2 regions of the Litchfieldia luteola genome follow, and region 2 is predicted to be linked to the other one. Evidence: predicted binding sites of a transcription regulator. Region 2 holds the regulator's gene; the other holds the start of a gene.

Region 1 (7,580 bases), on a different contig from region 2:
TCGTAATAAAGTTCATTCAAACGACTTACTACTTCCTCAGCAGATAAATTTCTCTCCTGTATAGCATCTATAAGTGGTCGATTTCCTCCACAACAAAAGTCAATTCGATAAGATTTAAATAGGTCCCCAGCTTTAGGAAACTTTGTTACAACTTCACCAATGATAGATTGTTCAGTAAAAACGTGTTCCATGAGTAGTACCTCCAATTGTTATTAAATTTGGTTCTAAACATAGAATAACGTGATTGGTTATTTTAAGAGGTGATTCAAATCACACTATGAGTTAATTTTTTATCACTATATGTGATAACCATCACAAACCGATAGAAAGAATGTTGCTACTATAGATATAGTGGGAAAAGGGTGTTCAACAACACAAGGTAACACTCTTTATTTTGAACAAACGAAAGAATGAAGTACAATAGAATGTAATCTAAAATAGTTTGAGATATAAGGAGATAGTAAAAATGGTAGAAAAACGTACGCCTATTCCTGTACATGAGGCTGTAGAAAAAATCATGTTCTTTGCAAGCAGTGGAGAGACCGAACTAATCCCTCTAGAAGAATGCTATGGGAGATTTCTAGCTGAGGATCTAAAGGCAGACCATGATGTTCCACCCTTTGACCGTTCTCCATATGACGGGTTTGCAATTAGGTCTGAGGATACGAAACTAGCCAATCAGTCCAACGCTGTTGAATTTGAAGTTATAGAAGAGATTGGTGCGGGTTCTGTAGCGAAGCAGGAAGTCGGTGCCTTTCAAGCTATTCGAATTATGACAGGTGCACAAATGCCAATCCAATGTGATGCAGTGGTCATGCTTGAGTTAACAAAAGAATATGAGCGAGATGGCCGTAAATATATGTCATTAAAAAGACAATTACAATCTGGTGATAATATTTCTTTTCAAGGTGAAGATACCCAAAAGGGGAATGTCTTGGTTGAAAAGGGAACAAGAATTAACCCAGGAGTGTCGGCACTTTTAGCTACGTTTGGTTATGACAAGGTGTTAGTTGGAAGAAAGCCAACCGTAGGAATTTATGCTACTGGAACTGAATTACTTGATGTCCATGAAGGGCTTGTCCCAGGAAAAATTCGAAATAGTAACTCATATATGATTCGAAGCCAAGTCGAGCGTGCAGGTGCTGAGCCTATTTACTTTGGGAAACTTGCAGATGATTTTGATACTTGTTATGAAGCGATTAAGGAAGCCATTGAGAAGGTAGACATATTGATTACGACAGGTGGCGTATCTGTAGGTGATTATGATTACCTACCGGATATTTATAAAAAATTAGGTGCAGAAGTACTTTTTAATAAGATTGGAATGAGACCTGGTAGTGTCACTACAGTTGCTCAGTTCGAGGGCAAGTTACTATTCGGTTTATCAGGAAATCCTTCAGCGTGTTATGTAGGTTTCGAGTTGTTTGTTAGACCAATTATACGGACACTGCTAAATAATCCGAATCCGCATTTAAAGAAGATTACAGCTCGACTAGATGTTGATTTCCCTAAACCAAACCCTTTTACCCGATTTGTACGTAGTAGCATCTCTTTTAAAGATGGGATGGTTTCTGTTACTCCAAGTGGTTTAGACAAGTCAAATGTTGTCACTTCACTCTCCGGTGCGAATGCCTTAATGGTGCTTCCAGGAGGAACAAGGGGCTATGAACAAGGAATGCAAGTAGATGTTTTACTACTTGAAGATGAAGAGGGATGTCAATGGCCCTGGAACTAGATGTACCCGTCATACAGGTAGTTGGCTATCAAAATAGCGGAAAAACAACATATGTTGAAAAGCTAATAAAGCAAGCGACTACACTAGGTTTAAGAGTAGCAACGGTTAAACACCATGGTCATGGTGGTATGCCTGATATGTTGGATAATGGGAAAGATTCAGATCGACACCGCTTGGCTGGAGCACTGGCAGCAAGCGTAGAAGGTGATGGTGTTTTACAATTATATTGTAAAAGAGATGAATGGAAGTTAAATGACATTCTTAGTATCTATAAGCATCTCCCAATTGATTTGGTCATTGTAGAAGGATATAAAAATGAAAACTATCCAAAGGTTGTTTTAGTTCGTAATGAGGATGATATAACTTTACTAGATCGGCTCACGAACATTATGGCAGTTATTTCTTGGTTTCCTTTGGAAGAAGAAGTAAAGCAGAGGTTTGTGACATTTAATCTTAGCAATGATGAATCGGTATTACTTATATTACAAGCAGTGAGGGAAAGACATGAATGAAAAACGGTTTATACTAACGGAAGATATTATTAATATGGAAGAAGTGACAAATAAGGTCATTCGTCGTGAAGCGGGTGCAGTTACCACTTTTACTGGAACAGTGCGCGAATTTACGAAAAGCAAACGAACACTCTATCTAGAGTATGATGCCTATGTTCCGATGGCAGAAAAGAAGCTTGAACAGATTGGTGATGAAATAAACGAGAAATGGCCAGATTCAATGGTAGCCATTACGCATCGTATTGGTAGATTAGAGATTTCAGATATAGCTGTTGTTATCGCAGTTTCCACACCGCATAGACGTGATGCTTATGAAGCAAATGAATACGCCATTGAACGTATTAAGGAAATCGTACCTATTTGGAAAAAGGAACATTGGGAAGACGGTGAGATGTGGATAGGAGATCAACTTGAGAAGAAATCCTATCCAACTGGTAAGCCGGAACAGGAGGACTTAGTGTGATTACTGTATTATTTTTTGCACATCTACAGGACGCAGTTGGACAAGAAAAAGTGATAATGGATAAGGCACCTATTTCGATTGCTGATTTGAAGAAAGAGCTGGTGGAGCTGTATTCGCTGCCGGGCCTTGAAAATGTGATGTTTGCGATAAATGAGGAATATGCAACAGGTGATGATCTTGTTAATGATGGGGATACTGTTGCTTTGATACCACCGGTTAGTGGTGGGTGATAAGAGTCGACAAGCACGGGGTTGGTGGTGCTTGTCGGTTTTTTTGTGTTGGATATTGTGTGAACTGGCTGGTTTAAGTTTACGTTCCGGGAAATAGACGAAATTGGGAAATGAGGTAACGTAAACGGATTTACGTTCCGGGAAATAGACGAAATTGGGAAATGAGGTAACGTAAACGGGTTTACGCTTTGGGAAATAGCCGAATTTGGGAAATGAGTTCACGTAAACCAGGTTACGTGCCGGGAAATAGCTGAAATCTGGAAATAAGGTAACGTAAACGGGTTTACGTTTTGGGAAATAGCTAGAATTGGGAAATGAGGTCACGTAAACGGGTTTACGTGCCGGGAAATAGCTGGAATTGGAAAATGAGGTCACGTAAACGGGTTTACGTGCCGGGAAATAGCTGAAATCTGGAAATAAGGTAACGTAAACGGGTTTACGTTTTGGGAAATAGCCGAAATTGGGAAATGAGGTAACGTAAACCAGTTTACGTTCCGGGAAATAGCCGGAATTGGGAAATAAGGTAACGTAAACCAGTTTGCGTTCCGGGAAATAGCCGAAAGCGGGAAATAAGGTCACGTAACCCAATTTACTAATCTTTAATAATAAAATAGCTAGACTTTCCATACCCAATCATCTTAAATTTACTTAATAGAGTATTACGTATGGATTTCTTAGGAAAGACTTGCCCACACCATTCCCAAATAGCCTTCGTTGTTATTCTCTCCTCAGGGAAAAGTAAATTAAACTCGATGATACTTCTAAATATTGCACCCGAATATTCTTCAATATACCCACATTGAGAACATACTAGAGATTCAGTAAAGAAAGTATGACAACATGGGCAATAAATCCCTTTATTAAGCTGTTCATACGTATACTTTGGTATTCTACTATAAGGAGACTCTTTTAGGTGAAGTGAAAGTAGATGTTTGGAGATTTTCCTATCGTGTGAGGTAACCCCTGACATCTTAAAGGAAAGTTCATTTACAAAACGATTTAACTGTGATGGAAATATAATTTGGGGGTTTCGTGGAGCGTTATAAAGGTGAAACTCGGGGTTGATAAAGATAAGAAAAGGTCTAACAATACCACTAAATCCTATTTCTTTAAGTAACCGCAGTATTAATGTTTCTGCTCGCTGAAGCTGTAAGATAGGATTTTGTATTTCTGTATCTGAAACAGAATACCAACGATCTTTCTCAATATAAAAATCACCCTCATAATTCTTAACTTCGAATAAATAAACTGTGTTATTACTGATAAGTAATGAGTCAATCTGGAATACTTTACTATTTATATCATAGATCAAATCATTTAATGCTAAGTATTTTTCATTAGACAATTGACTAACCAACAAATCAAAATCCAACTCCCCCACAAATCCTTTCTCAAGGTTCAAACAGTAATTCCGTTCTTTTTCCAAGAGAGACATTCTTGCATTCAATGCCCGAAAAGTCCTCAGTTCCTTTGATTCAACACGCTGTTTTAAAATCAAGCGAACACCTCCATTTTGTATTTTCATAATCATTTTATTTTCACATTTCAAAAAAGACAAGCCTTTTTAACACTTTGTGACACACATCACATTCCAATGAACATCAATTCTTTATACTAAAAGTAACCTATTATGAAGAGGTGACGTACGGTGAAACCTTTACTACCAAAACAACATGGTGCTTGGGCAATGTTGCTAGTACCATTTTTTCTTGGGATGGGATTAGGACAAGTGTCCTGGATTCATATTCCACTATTTATAGGTTGGTTATTCTTATATTTAGCGACCTATCCATTATTACTGTGTTTTAAAAAAAGGAACAAACAACGTAAGCTGCACATGAAGTGGACCGCTACTTACTTTGTCCCAGTTATTGTTTCTCTGATTATAGTCCTACTATATGACTTGCGTTTTGTGTACTTTGGGCTTGTCATGGTTCCATTTTTTATCGTAAATGCCTATTATGCTAAACAAAATAATGAAAGAGCTCTTCTAAATGACCTATCTGCCATTTGCTCGTTTGGGATTGGTGGTGTAGCAAGTTACTTTGGTGGGACAGGAACGATTGACCTCTTGGCTCTTAGTGTCTGGGGACTTTCGATGTTGTTTTTTGCAGGAAGTACCTTCTTTGTAAAAACAATGATCCGGGAAAAAGGCAATCCGAAGTATCGCTGGATTTCATGGGGATTTCATTTTGGAGTGGTCCTGCTATTCATTGGAAGCGGATATTACCTCTTAACCATTGCTTACCTACCTAGCCTCGTTCGAGCAATATACTTTTACGGTAAAGCAATTACGATGATGAAGGTTGGTGTCCTCGAAATTGTAAACTCAGCTTTCTTTTTAACCGTCGTTTTACTTGTTATCTAAAAACAAAAAAGTGGTGAAATAACCATTCACCACTTCTTTCCTAAAATACGTTAAATAAAACAATCCCACCGCCAACAATAAAGCAATAAATAGCGAAGTAAGCTAAGTTTCCTCTTGCCATAATTCCCATAAACCACTTTAACGAGAAATAAGAAGCCACTAAAGAGCCAATAAATGCTACAGTGTATGGTAACAGCAAAGTATTCAAGTTAGGGTCGTTTAAAATATCCGAAAAGCTTAATAACATTCCACCGAAGCTAACAGGAATAAATAGTAAAAAAGAAAAGCGTAGAGCTGTTTCTTGCTTCATACCTAAGCCCATTGCTGCAACAATGGTTGCTCCGGAACGACTGATTCCAGGTATTAATGCAATGGCTTGAGCACACCCGATAATAATTGCATCTCTTAACGTTAACTCTGCATCATTTTTTCTTCCACGTAAATTACGAATGAACCAGAGTGCTACCCCTGTAATTAAAAGCGTAATCCCAATTAGTAGAATTCCTTCTTTAAAGAAGCTGGCAATTTGATCATCGAATAATACACCAATTACACCAGCTGGTATAGTTGCGATAACTAAATAGACAATAAATCGGAAATCAGATTTTGCTTCTACATCTCGGGTGGATATGTAACGAAGTCCATTTACGGTTAATCGAATTAAGTCCTCACGATAAATAAGCAAAACTGCTATAAGAGATGCTGCATTAACCAGTAACTCAAAACTCATTCCTTCAATAGATATGTCCAAAAAGTGCTGTGCAAGTAAAAGGTGACCGCTTGAGGAAACTGGTATTGGTTCAGTAACCCCTTGAAAAACGCCAAGAAACAAGTATTTTAAGAGTAAATATAACTTATCAATTGATTCCACAACTATATCCTCCAATTACGTTTTCATACTCTTTCCATTTAACTACATGTCCAGTAACGATGTAAAGTATTGCTTTTCTGTCTATTTATATTTGTCCTATAAGCAAGACATGCAATAAAAATGAGAAAAGGACCTAAATAAAACATGAAATGAAATACATCAGGAGATAATAGTTCTGTACCATGATAATGGAAGGAGGAATTGTGATGGGACAAAGTCATGAGTTTAGAGCTGGACATAAAGCTCCAAACAACGGGATTTATGTTGAAATTGGAGAAGAAGGAGACGGAGTTGTTAATCCTAAAAGTATAAAGCTTAAGGCGGGCGATCCGTTTCCGGAAAACTCTAATGATAAAAGAAAATGGACATATAAAAGAAAACCATAAGATACAAAAAAAGTCATCCTCTAAGCAGGATGGCTTTACTTATGGGATTTTTAGGATATAATAAAATTAAAGGTCAATAATGGTCAAACGCTACATAAAACTTCAAATTAAAGGGAGGCTTATAAATGGATCTTAATAAAATGACACAAAAACTTCAGGAAGCAGTGATGGAAGCCCAAACGCTTGCAATTCGTAATCAGCATCAGGAGGTTGACATTGTTCATTTATTCCTTACCTTACTTCGACAGTCAGATAGCCTCATAGTTCGTATTCTTCAAAAGCTAAACATCAATACAATTCAACTTGAACAAAAGATAGAAGAGTTACTTCAAAAAAAGCCACAAGTCTCGGGTACTGGGATAGAGGCAGGAAAGCTGTATATTACTGGGAGACTTCAGCAGCTTTTTATCCAGGCTGAAGAGGAAGCGAAACAATTACAAGATGAGTATTTATCTGTAGAACATATTATGCTCGCCCTAACAAAGGGAAAAAATTCATCAGAAATGGAAAAAATACTACAGCAATTTTCAGTCAGACGAGATGATGTTCAAAAAATTATTGCTGAGATTAGGGGGAATCAGCGAGTGACTAGTCAAAATCCAGAAGCAACCTATGAAGTGTTAACGAAATATGGAAGGGATCTTGTAGCAGAAGTTAGGTCTGGTAAGCTGGATCCAGTCATTGGTAGAGATGAAGAGATACGTAGAGTGATTCGAATTTTATCTAGAAAGACAAAGAATAACCCAGTTTTAATAGGAGAGCCTGGTGTTGGTAAGACAGCTATTGTGGAAGGTCTTGCGCAACGAATTGTTCGAAGAGATGTACCTGAGGGTTTAAAGGATAAAACGATCTTTGCATTAGATATCGGATCGTTAATTGCTGGTGCAAAATTTCGCGGTGAATTTGAAGAAAGATTGAAAGCAGTACTAAATGAAATTAAAAAAAGTGATGGACGTATCCTATTGTTTATTGATGAGCTACATACCATTGTTGGAGCTGGGAAGACAGAAGGGGC
Region 2 (7,580 bases):
TCCACCCATGCCGCCCATGTCAGGCATCATTGCAGAACCTTTTTCTTCTGGAAGATCAGCTACTACTGCTTCAGTTGTTAAGAACATAGCTGAAACAGATGCAGCGTTTTGAAGTGCTGAACGAGTAACTTTAGTTGGGTCAACGATACCCGCTTCGATCATGTTTACCCATTTACCAGTTGCAGCGTTGAAACCAACACCGATTTCTTCATGTTTTAGACGCTCAACAACTACAGATCCTTCAAGACCAGCATTGTGTGCGATTTGACGTACAGGCTCTTCAAGTGCACGTAGAACGATATTGATACCCGTTTGCTCGTCACCTTCAGCAGTGATTGCAGAAACTTTGTTATATACGTTCACTAATGCAGTACCACCACCAGAAACGATACCTTCTTCAACTGCAGCACGAGTAGAGTTTAGAGCATCTTCAATACGAAGTTTGCGCTCTTTTAATTCAGTTTCAGTTGCAGCACCAACTTTAATTACAGCAACACCACCTGCTAATTTAGCAAGACGCTCTTGTAATTTTTCTTTGTCAAATTCAGAAGTAGTTTCTTCTAATTGAACACGAATTTGGTTAACACGAGCTGCGATTTTAGCAGAGTCTCCTGCACCTTCAACGATTGTTGTATTTTCTTTTGTTACTACGATTTTAGATGCGCGACCTAATTGAGTAATGTTAGCAGATTTAAGGTCTAAACCTAAATCTTCAGTAATAACTTCAGCACCAGTTAAAGTAGCGATATCTTCTAGCATTGCTTTACGACGGTCACCAAATCCAGGAGCTTTTACAGCAACTGCATTGAATGTTCCACGAAGTTTGTTCACTACTAGAGTTGCAAGAGCTTCACCTTCAACATCTTCAGCTACTAATAATAGTGGCTTACCTTGTTGAACAACTTGCTCAAGAACTGGTAAGATTTCTTGAATGCTAGCAATCTTCTTGTCAGTGATTAAGATATATGGATTGTCTAAAACAGCTTCCATTTTATCAGAATCAGTTACCATGTATGGAGAAGCATATCCACGGTCAAATTGCATACCTTCTACTACTTCAAGCTCAGTTGAGAATCCTTTAGATTCTTCAATTGTGATAACTCCATCGTTACCAACGCGCTCCATAGCTTCAGCAATTAATTGACCTACTTCTTCGTCAGCAGAAGAAATAGCTGCTACTTGTGCAATAGATTCTTTACCTTCAATTGGTTTAGAAATTGCTTGTAATTCTTGAACAGCAACAGCAGTTGCTTTTTCAATCCCTTTACGGATACCCATTGGGTTAGCACCAGCAGTTACGTTTTTAAGGCCTTCGCGGATCATCGCTTGAGCAAGAACTGTAGCAGTTGTTGTACCGTCACCAGCAATTTCATTTGTTTTACTAGCAACTTCAGCTACTAATTTAGCACCCATGTTTTCGAATGCATCTTCTAACTCGATTTCTTTTGCGATTGTTACTCCGTCATTAGTGATAAGTGGAGAACCATATTTTTTCTCAAGAACCACGTTACGTCCTTTTGGTCCTAATGTTACTTTAACAGCGTTAGCTAACGCATCTACACCACGAAGCATAGAGCGACGAGCGTCTTCACTAAATTTAATTTCTTTAGCCATTTGTATGTACCCTCCTCAAGTTATTGTAAGTATTTTTATTAAGTATGAATTCGATTAGCCAAGAATAGCTAAGATATCACTTTCACGTAAAATTAAGTATTCAGCACCTTCGTATTTTACTTCAGTACCAGCATATTTTGAGAAGATAATGCGATCGTCTACAGAAACCTCAAGAGCCACGCGCTCACCATTTTCTAATACACGACCTGTTCCAACAGCAATAACCTTGCCTTCTTGCGGCTTTTCCTTAGCGGAATCTGGTAACACAATACCACTTGCTGTTTTTTCTTCAGATTGTACAAGTTCAATTACAACACGATCACCTAATGGCTTTAACAAGTGAAACAACCTCCTCAAATAATCTTATAATTTTTAGTTTGGTTTTTTATTAGCACTCACTAACCTTGAGTGCTAACACAATTATTATATTAAATAATCTCTATTTTTTTTGCAAGTATTTAAGCAAAAAAATTTTAATACCCAGCAAAATTTTCCACACCCTTCTAGATTATGTCACACCAACGGAATTCTAAACTAGAAATGTTAAAAATTTATCTATTTTTCCTTTTTCTACTTTATCTACTAAGTCTAAAATCATAATAGTAAGAGAAGCAGAGTATTATATGGTAAAATACTATTGTATTTTTAATTCATAGTAACTAAAAAGGAGACCTTACATTTGGAGAAACGTTATTGGTATGTCATTTTGACTTATATAGTAATGCAACTTTCTGGAATTATTGGAATTCCGATATTATTATACTTTGGGTTCGGTGGAGAAGATTATGATACAGCCTTCACTCTCGCATCTACATACTGGCTAATTATTAGCTTCTTTGCAGCTTTACTAATGATTTTATATATATTACGACAAGATATAAAAGACAGACATTTAGCTGATCAGCGTTCTTCAGGGGCGAGTGCAGTAGGATGGGCTGTTGGTGGGGTATTTTTAGCCATGTTTGCTCAAGGTATCGCTGCTAGTATTGAAATAAACCTTCTTGGTATTGAACCTGGCTCAGAGAACACTCAACAAATTATCCAACTGATAAAGACTACACCTTTACTGATTATCGTTACATCTATTATCGGACCTATTCTTGAGGAGATTATTTTTAGAAAAATTATTTTTGGATCATTTTATCGAAAATTCAATTTCTGGATCTCTGCTTTCCTAAGTTCAGTTATCTTTGCACTTGTTCATATGGAACCAGAGCACTTGTTATTATATTCAGCTATGGGCTTTACCTTTGCATTTCTTTACGTAAAGACAGGGCGTTTGCTTGTACCTATATTCGCTCATGTAGCCATGAATACACTTGTCGTAGTCGTGCAAACTATTTTTGCAGAGGATATTGAAAGGATTATGAAAGAAGCAGAGAAAATGCAATCTTTCATATCTTTCTTATTATAGGTTAACGGAACTTCACTGGAGGACTTACAATGCGTCGAACATCACCCTTTTTCATGGGAATTATGTATACACTAATGGGATTACTATTCACTTATTTAGCCGTAGAAAGTGTTGAAGATACAATCTGGAATTTTGGAACCATTCTACTGATCGCTGTAGCTACTTTTGACTTTGGAGTAGCCATTCGAATGTTTTCCTTAAATAATAAAATCAAACAGCTTAAAAATAAATAAACCTCCCAAATCGGGAGGTTTATTTTTGTTCATTTTGATAGAGCATTTCTGCTTTCTTCGCTTTCCGATATGCACCTTTAGATACAAGAATACTGATTTCATATAGTCCAAACAACGGAAGAGTTACCATCATATGTGACAACAGTTCAGGTGGAGTTATAAACGCTCCAATGACTAAGAGGACAAAGTACGCATACTTTCGTACTTTCACCAAAAACATTGGAGTTACAATTCCAAGCCTTGTTAAAAACATAATAACTACTGGCATTTGGAAAAGTAGCCCAAATGGAAGAGTTAGTTGAAAAAGAAACTGAAAGTACTCATTAATTCCGATCACTTGATTTATGTCTAACCGATCAGCAAGTCTTCCCATAAAGTCAAAAACGAACGGGAAAAGAATAAAGTAAGAAAAGGAAATACCCACTAGAAACAGAAATACAGAAATGGGAATATAACTCAAGGTTACTTTGCGTTCTTTTTCGTAAAGTCCTGGACTAATGAAAGCCCATAATTGATATAAGATAATGGGTGAAGTGATTACAAATGCTATAATAAAAGCAAATTGCATATATATTTTAATTGGGTCCGCAGGGCGAAACGAGTTCATCGTTAATTCCTTAGCTTCGTCCGCATGTTGTAAATATACAATTATCGGTTCTGCTAAGAAAAAGCCACCAACCATAGCCAGGAAAAAGAAAACGACTATATATATCAGTCGTTTTCGAAGCTCACCTATATGGTCATATACGGACATTTCTTTTTCTGTCATAATGAATCATCCTAACCACAACTAAAGCATTTTAAATCAAAAGTTATTTTAGTTCTTCATTTTTCTTTTTGTCCTCGTCTTCATCATCAGCTAAACCTTTTGTTGCGTTCTTAAATTCACGAAGTGTATTACCCGCTGCTTTTCCAAGCTCAGGTAATTTTCTAGGTCCAAAAATTAATAGTGCTACAAACACGATTAGTAGAAGGCTTCCAATTCCAATATTCGGCATATCCTTCACCTCCTTTAAAGGGATTCTTATTTATTCACTTGGATAATGTTTTAAGAAGTATACGAGTGACTGTAATTCTACTGCTAAATCAATATGATGTACCCTAATGTGCTCCGGAACATTTATTCGAGCTGGGGTAAAGTTCAATATTCCCTTTATCCCTTTTTGTATTAAGCGGTCTGTGATCGGTTGAGCTGACCCAACAGGTACAGTTAATATAGCAACCGTTACATTTTCAGGTAAACGTTCCTCTAGTTCATCTAAATGATAGACTGATACGCCACCAACTTCTGTTCCGATTTTTGATTGATCTACATCAAAAGCCAATTCTATTTTAGTATTATTGTTTTTAGAGAAGTTATAGTGCAAAAATGCAGTTCCTAAATTACCTACTCCAATTAACGTTACTGCAGTTAATTCATCTTGATCTAACGTTTTTCTGAAAAAGGATAACAGATAATTCACATTGTATCCATATCCTTTTTTTCCCAACGCTCCAAAATAGGAAAAGTCTCGGCGAATTGTTGCTGAATCCACTTTTACTGCCTCACTCAGTTCTGCAGAGGAAACTCTTAACTTTCCTGAGGCATGTAGGTTCTTTAAAAATCTATAGTATAACGGTAATCTTTTAGCAGTTGCTTGTGGTATTTTTGATTGATCTATATTCAACTTTCATCCCCCACATTCAAACCATCTAAAAGGCTTTCATCTCTTTTAAAGTCTCCGTTTTTACCACCTGTTTTTTCTATTAAGAAAGTAGGACCGATGATCATCCCTTTATCGACTGCTTTACACATGTCATATACAGTTAAGGCTGTTGCAGATGCAGCAGTTAGAGCTTCCATCTCAACACCCGTACTTCCCTTTGTCTTAACTTCAACACGTATAAGCAGATGATATTCTTCTTCTTCATTCTTCCAATTAAATGAAATATCTACCCCTTTTAATGCAAGTGGGTGACACATTGGAATAATATCAGAGGTTTTTTTGGCAGCCATAATTCCTGCTACTTGAGCAACAGCTAGCACATCACCCTTTTTAATTGCATTTTGGGTTATCTTTTCGTATATCTCTTTATTTACTTGAACACTCGACTTTGCAATTGCAGTCCGAATGGTACTCGTTTTATCTGTAATGTCTACCATTTTGGCACGACCTTGATCATTAAAATGAGTGAAAGACGACATATAAATCTCCTCCCATAGTAGACTATACACTATTTTACCTCGTCTGTCTTATGAAGTTCTGTGATTTATTTCACTTTCTTAGTTGCATCCTAATAAAATCCATATCGTTAAAGGAAAGAGTTTGTTCAAAGTTTTGACACAATTGTGATATGGGTATTTTTAGTATTACTCTAATGCTGTATAATAAGTTGCCCTCTCAAGCTCTGATAAGATACACTTAGCTTATACTAAGAGGTGAATAAACATGATTTTATTACAAGTAAATCAGCTAAAAAAATACTTTGGTGCTGATCTTATTTTATCTAATATAAAACTAGAAGTACAATCAAGAGATAGAATTGCCCTTGTAGGAAGAAATGGTGCGGGTAAATCTACACTACTAAAAATTATTTCCGGGCAAATGTCCCATGATGGTGGAGAAATCATTAAGCCAAAAAACCTCTCAATCAACTACTTAGCACAAGATACAGGTCTCGAATCAAGTCTGTCAATTTGGAATGAGATGTTGACTGTCTTTGCACCATTGAAAAAACTAGAAGCTGACCTAAGAGAACTTGAACAGAAAATGGGTGATCCCGATATCATCCAAAATGAAGCTAGTTATCAACGATTATTGGCTGAATATGACCAATTGCAAATAAACTTTAAAGAGCAAGGTGGCTACCAATATGAATCTGATATTAGATCCATTTTACATGGATTTAATTTCTCAGATTTTGATTACAATACGTCTATTTCATCTTTAAGTGGTGGGCAAAAGACGCGCTTAGCCTTATGTAAACTATTATTAACGAAACCTGACTTATTAATATTGGACGAGCCGACGAACCACTTAGATATTGCTACGTTAACATGGCTTGAACAATATCTGCAAGGTTATCAAGGAGCAATTCTCATCGTATCCCATGATCGCTATTTCCTGGATAAGGTTGTTAATCAGGTATATGAAATCTCTAGAACGACCTCAACAAAGTTTACTGGCAACTATAGTCATTACTTAAAACAAAAGGCTGAAAACTACGAGCTTGAGCTTAAGCGATATGAAAAGCAGCAAGATGAAGTTGCAAAACTAAAAGATTTTATTCAAAAAAACCTTGCTCGTGCATCCACAACAAAAAGAGCACAGAGCCGGAGAAAACAACTTGAAAGAATGGATATGATGTCTTCACCTCTCGGAGATGAAAAATCAGCTTCCTTTCTATTTGATATTGAAAGACAGAGTGGGAACGATGTCTTAAAAGGAGCAAATCTATCCATTGCTTATCCAGGCTCAAAGCCTACGATTAAGAATATATCATTTTCAATTAGTCGCAGTGACAGTATAGCGTTAGTCGGTCCAAATGGAATTGGAAAATCAACATTATTGAAAGCAATTATAAAAAAACTAACACCTGTTGATGGCCATTTTCAATTTGGCTCAAATGTTTCAATTGGGTATTATGACCAAGAACAGGCGAACCTGACTTCAAATAAGCGTGTCCTCAACGAGCTTTGGGATGAGTACCCTCTAAAAAATGAAAAAGATATTCGAACTGTGCTAGGAAATTTCCTATTTTCAGGAGATGATGTGTTAAAAACTGTATCCACTTTAAGTGGTGGTGAAAAAGCACGTCTTGCACTAGCTAAGCTGATGATGCAGAAAGCTAATTTCTTAATACTCGACGAGCCTACTAACCACTTAGATTTAGATAGCAAGGAAGTATTAGAAAACGCCCTAGTAGACTATCCGGGTACAATTCTATTTGTTTCACATGACCGTTATTTTATCAATCGAATTGCAACTAAAATATTTGAGTTATCCACAATTTCACTTACTGAATACCTTGGTGATTATGACTATTATGTGGAAAAAAAAGCTGAGATGGTTGAATTAGAAGCCCTCGAGAAGAAACAGGTTCCACAGCAGAAAAAAGTAGAAGAGAAGACAGACAAGCTCTCCTATGAACAAGAAAAAGAAGCTAAAAAGCTAGAGCGCCAACGGAAAAGAAGAATTGAAGAAATTGAAGTTGAAATATCGGAACTTGAAAGTAAAATTGAAGAAAATGATCAGTTACTATGTGATCCTGAGGTTTATCAAGACCATGAAAGAGTACAAGCTTTAAACGAGGAAACGGCAAAAGCAAACTCTAAACTA

What was found. The regulator Rex, encoded in region 2, represses fermentation and respiration genes when NADH is low (regulators of the CRP and FNR family bind a similar motif). The targets are predictions, from matches to a motif close to TTGTGAAATATTTCACAA.
Region 1: a site for Rex is predicted at 4,513-4,530, ahead of J2Z26_RS02340 (YwiC-like family protein). Genes of this name have one in related genera too.

The regions. Positions count from the first base shown of each region.
Region 1 covers NZ_JAGGKM010000001.1:450,775-458,354, forward strand. Annotated here, with positions in the region: gene ric (iron-sulfur cluster repair di-iron protein) at 1-191, opposite strand, end outside; gene J2Z26_RS02315 (molybdopterin molybdotransferase MoeA) at 467-1,735, shown strand; gene mobB (molybdopterin-guanine dinucleotide biosynthesis protein B) at 1,720-2,247, shown strand; gene J2Z26_RS02325 (molybdenum cofactor biosynthesis protein MoaE) at 2,240-2,710, shown strand; gene J2Z26_RS02330 (MoaD/ThiS family protein) at 2,707-2,940, shown strand; gene J2Z26_RS02335 (nuclease-related domain-containing protein) at 3,533-4,438, opposite strand; gene J2Z26_RS02340 (YwiC-like family protein) at 4,589-5,308, shown strand; gene J2Z26_RS02345 (undecaprenyl-diphosphate phosphatase) at 5,349-6,170, opposite strand; gene J2Z26_RS02350 (YjzC family protein) at 6,386-6,565, shown strand; gene clpB (ATP-dependent chaperone ClpB) at 6,691-7,580, shown strand, end outside.
Region 2 covers NZ_JAGGKM010000014.1:4,780-12,359, reverse strand. Annotated here, with positions in the region: gene groL (chaperonin GroEL) at 1-1,614, opposite strand, end outside; gene groES (co-chaperone GroES) at 1,669-1,953, opposite strand; gene J2Z26_RS21630 (CPBP family intramembrane glutamic endopeptidase) at 2,294-3,028, shown strand; gene J2Z26_RS21625 (YdiK family protein) at 3,058-3,261, shown strand; gene tatC (twin-arginine translocase subunit TatC) at 3,281-4,030, opposite strand; gene J2Z26_RS21615 (twin-arginine translocase TatA/TatE family subunit) at 4,074-4,259, opposite strand; gene J2Z26_RS21610 (redox-sensing transcriptional repressor Rex) at 4,290-4,928, opposite strand; gene moaC (cyclic pyranopterin monophosphate synthase MoaC) at 4,925-5,446, opposite strand; gene J2Z26_RS21600 (ABC-F family ATP-binding cassette domain-containing protein) at 5,691-7,580, shown strand, end outside.